One region of the Luteibacter aegosomaticola genome, then DNA from elsewhere that is predicted to be linked to it. Evidence: riboswitches for the same ligand, from Rfam matches in the RefSeq annotation. Region 1 holds a riboswitch; the other holds the start of a gene.
What was found. A riboswitch is a leader RNA that binds a small molecule or an ion and turns the genes downstream of it on or off. The one in region 1 is predicted to bind cobalamin.
Positions count from the first base shown of each region.

Region 2: it holds a riboswitch for cobalamin, as region 1 does, so the genes downstream of both, L2Y96_RS21015 (ribonucleoside-diphosphate reductase subunit alpha) here and L2Y96_RS22335 (TonB-dependent receptor domain-containing protein) in region 1, are expected to answer to the same signal.

Region 1 covers NZ_CP095741.1:4,980,215-4,982,411, forward strand. Annotated here, with positions in the region: gene L2Y96_RS22330 (TonB-dependent receptor) at 1-194, opposite strand, end outside; cobalamin riboswitch at 444-682, shown strand; gene L2Y96_RS22335 (TonB-dependent receptor domain-containing protein) at 826-2,197, shown strand, end outside.
Region 2 covers NZ_CP095741.1:4,680,478-4,682,674, reverse strand. Annotated here, with positions in the region: gene L2Y96_RS21015 (ribonucleoside-diphosphate reductase subunit alpha) at 1-1,055, opposite strand, end outside; cobalamin riboswitch at 1,219-1,433, opposite strand; gene L2Y96_RS21010 (response regulator) at 1,637-2,197, shown strand, end outside.

The DNA of each region.
Region 1 (2,197 bases):
ACATCGCGGGTCAGGCCGGTATCGAGGTTCTGCAGGTGGACGACGGCCCCGTCCGGCTGGGCCACGCGGCCGAAGACCGTACCTGACGCGTTGGACTGGGCGAGGGCGCCGCCGCTAGCCGCGAGGCAAAGGGCGACGGCGGTGCAAAGACTGGTGCGGCGCAGGGCGCCTTGGAGCAGGGTGGAACGCTGCATGCTGTATCTCCCCGGATGAACTGCAAGGAGCCCGGCCACGAAGAACTAAGGGCCAGGCCCGTTCTCGGCTACCGTCTTGTTCCCCCCTGCACCGCCACTCCCAATGGCGGTTTCGGCCGGGAACCCTCCCCGTAACGCAAGAAAATGCGTACGACAGCAGCCAGCAGCGTTTGTAATCGAAGGTTTTTACGAACGTCAAGTGCTTGTTAACAAATCGTGGGCTTTCCATGCCCATCGATGCACTTCCCGTTAGAATGGCCAGGTTCGGGTGTCCGCCCTGGCGTCAGGCCAGGAAGGATGAAACGGGAAGCCGGTGCGCCACTCGCGTGGCAAGGCCGGCACTGCCCCCGCAACGGTATGCCGCTGGGGCCCCAGGCCCCGATCTGGCGCGGTAAACGCCACTGCCCCTCGGGGTGGGAAGGCGCCCGCCAGAGCTCCATGCATGGGGAGCGGCGAGTCCGGAGACCGGCCCGAGACCATCCCTGCGGCATGCCGCGGGGTGGCTCTGTTTCGGACGATTCGCGGCGGGCGGATCCGGACAGCTCCGGTCTCTTGCCCGCGCGCCGTTCGCCCTCCCGTGACCGTCCTTGTTTTGAGACTTGCCGCAAGCCGGCTCGAGGACGCTCCACCTATGAAGAAGACCCTGCTCGCGACGGCCCTGCTGTCGTCCATCACCCTGGCGCACGCCGCCGATGCTCCGGAAGCCCTGCCCACCGTCGTGGTCACCGCGAACCGCGCCGCCACCCCGCTGGACGAGGTACTCGCCCCGGTCACCGTGATCACCCGTGACGACATCGACCGCCTGCAGCCCACCAGCGTGCAGGACCTGCTCACCGGCCTGCCGGGCGTGGTCATGGCCAACACGGGCGGCATCGGCCAGCAGACCTCCATGTTCATGCGCGGCACGAACTCGTCGCACACCCTGGTGCTCGTCGATGGCGTCCGCGTCGGCACGGTCGGCGCCGGCCTGCCTGCTTACGAGCAGCTCCCGGTCGAGCAGATCGACCATATCGAAGTGGTCCGCGGCCCGCGCTCCACCCTGTACGGATCGGACGCCATCGGCGGCGTCATCCAGATCTTCACCCGCCATGGCGAGGCCGGGCAGGCGCCGACGCCCTCGGTGTCGGTGACCGGTGGCAGCCACGGCTACGAGGCCGCCCAGTTCGGCGTTTCCGGCGGCACCACCCATGGCTGGTACAACGCCAGCCTGGGCGGCCAGTACACGGCTGGCATCAATGCCTGCCGCGATGGCGCGGCCGAAGCGGGCAAGGGCTGCTTCACCGATGAGCCGGACCACGATGCTTATCGCACCTACAACGGCGCGCTCTCGGGCGGCTACCGCTGGGATAACGGCACCGAACTCACCGGCAGCTGGCTGCGCAGCAAGGGCACCATCGAATACGACGGTGACTTCCAGAACCTGACCCGTCGCTCGCAGCAGGTCGCCGGCGGCAAGCTGAGCTTCGACGCCATGGCCGACTGGCGCATGTCGGTGAGCCTGGGCCAGAACCAGGACCGTGCCGACAACTACCTCAATGGTTCGGAAAAGACCTGGTACGACGCCGACTTCAATCCGCACGTGGGCGCCGACAAGCAGCGCATGGGCTACCTGTATTCCAAGCGCAACCAGGCCGCCTGGCAGAACGATTTCACCCTGGCGCCGGGCCAGACCCTGAGCGCGGGCGTCGATTACCAGCAGGAAAAGCTGGATAGCGACACCGATTACCTGAAGACCACGCGCAACAACACCGGCGTGTTTGCCCTGTACCAGGGCGTCTTCGGCCCGCACGAGATCCAGCTCTCGGCGCGCCACGACCACAACACCCAGTTCGGTAACCACAACACGGGTTCGGCGGCCTACGGCTTCCGCTTCGATAACGGTATGCGCATCACGGCGTCGTACGGCACTGCCTTCCACGCGCCGACGTTCAATGACGAGTACTACCCGTACGGCACCCCGGTGGCGCTGAAGCCGGAGAAGTCGCGCACGGCTGAAATCGGCC
Region 2 (2,197 bases), 300 kb from region 1:
TCTTCGATATCCGCGTGCCAGGTTTCCAGGTACACGCAGGCCGCGCCTTTGCGCTTGCCACCCTGGTTCACGGCGGCGACCGACGCGTCGAGCGTCTTCAGCCAGGGCACGAGACCGTTGGAGTGGCCGTTGGTGCCGCGGATGAGCGAACCGCGCGAACGGATGCGCGAGTAGGCCAGACCGATACCGCCAGCGAACTTCGACAGCTGGGCCACGTCGCCGTACTTGGCGTAAATCGCGGCCAGGTCATCCTTCGGCGAATCGAGCAGGAAGCACGACGAGAGCTGTTCGTGCGCCGTGCCGGCGTTGAACAGGGTCGGCGAGCTGGCCAGGTATTCCAGCGACGAAAGCATGCGGTACAGCTCGAGCGTCTCGGCGACGTCGTTACCACCGAGCGCGCAGGCAATGCGCATGAAGAAGTACTGCGGCGTCTCGATGACGTGGCGCTTGGTCGGGTGGCGCAGCAGGTAACGGTCGTACACCGTGCGCAGGCCGAAGTATTCGAAGCGACGCGAGGCGTTCAGGTCGATGGCGTCGTTGAGCTTGCGCGCATTGGCCTGCACGAACGAACGCAGGCGCTCGTTGAGGATGCCGAGCTCGGCGCCGATGTTGATCGACTGCGAGAACGACTGGATTTCCTGGCCGCTCACTTCCTTATCGACGAAGGCCGAGAGCAGGCGTGCTGCCAGCTGGCCGTATTCCGGCTCTTCCGCGGTGAGCGCGGCGGCGGTACGGATCGAGAGCTGGTCGAGTTCCTGGGTGGTGGCACCGTCGTACAGGCCGCCGATGGTCTTCAGCGCCACGCGCATCGGATCCACCGAGAACAGGCCATCGGCGCTGCGAGTCACCGCGCGCACGATCTTGTTCACGTCCACGGTTTCCTGGCCGCCGTTGCGCTTCTTGACGCGCATCTGGCCGGGGTTGTGCGGAGGGGTCAGGGCGAACGCCGGCGGGGCGTCCTGCTTGTAGCCCGCTGCGGGGGCCTTCTCATTATTGTTGGTGGGGGTCGCGGCCGCGTCGGCCGTCTCGGTGCGCTCGCGCGCTGCGGAATCCATCGTCGTCATTCTGTGCCCCAAGGCCTGGTCCAGACTCCCGTTCCCACGAAACGGGGCTCGCTATGGCTAGGCAAACGGGAAAAGGCCGGGGACGAAGCCGCGCAGGGGGGCTTCGGTCCACGACGCGCTTCCCCGCGGAAGCCGTCACCACTCACCGGGGCCTTCTGGGCCGCGGGCGCTGGCAGGTCTTCGGACTTCGTGGACGTGGGGGCTTTCGCACCCGGCCTACCCGCCGCTTCCCAGCTCCTCATCGAGCCAGTGCATTGAACGGGATCGTTTCCACTTACCGCTGCGGGGCAGTTCCGGATTCACACCGGATTCCCTATTAGTTCCGACGGGCAGTCGCGCCGCCTCGGACACCAGCGGGACACACGATATAGCTGGGGGGAGGGTAGGTCAACACAAGATATAGGGGAATTTTTCCAATGCGCTGTCGCTTCAATGAGTTGGCAGGAAACGTTCCAAAGTGGTCTGGCCAAGCCTTAACCAAACGCTTCTATACCAATGTGAAGATCGCGTACACATAAGGTATCCGCCCCCAACGCTAAGATTCGGGCCCGTTCCATAACAGCCCCGGTTAGATGCCATCGACGTTCGCGCTGCAGGATCACGCACTGCTCAACCAATCGCTTGACGCGGTGCCCTTCGGCCTCGTCGCGCTGACCGTTACCGGCGGCACGCTGCAGGCCAATGCCTGGGCTCGCGCCCGGTTGCAGGGCAGCGACTTCCTGGCGTTCTGGGATCCGGCGGGCCGGGCTGCCATCGAGGCACTGCTGCCCACGATCGGTGCCCGTGGTGTCCGCGACCTGGATGTCACCGGTGCCGATGGGCAGGCCTGGGGACTCTCGTTCGAAACCTGGCGTTCGGCCACTGCCGGGGACGGTGTGATTCTCGCGACCTTCCGCCTGGCCGGCAGCGACCAGGCCTGGCTTGGTTCCGACCGGTTCCTCGACATCACCCAGGAACAGCTGCGCCAGGCACAGAAGATGGATGCCATCGGCAAGCTCACCGGTGGCGTCGCACACGATTTCAACAACCTGCTTCAGGTCATCAGCGGCAACCTCCAGCTCCTGGTCGCCGACGTGGCCGGCAACCCTCGGGCGGAGCGCCGCGTGGCCAATGCCATGGCCGGTGTCACGCGT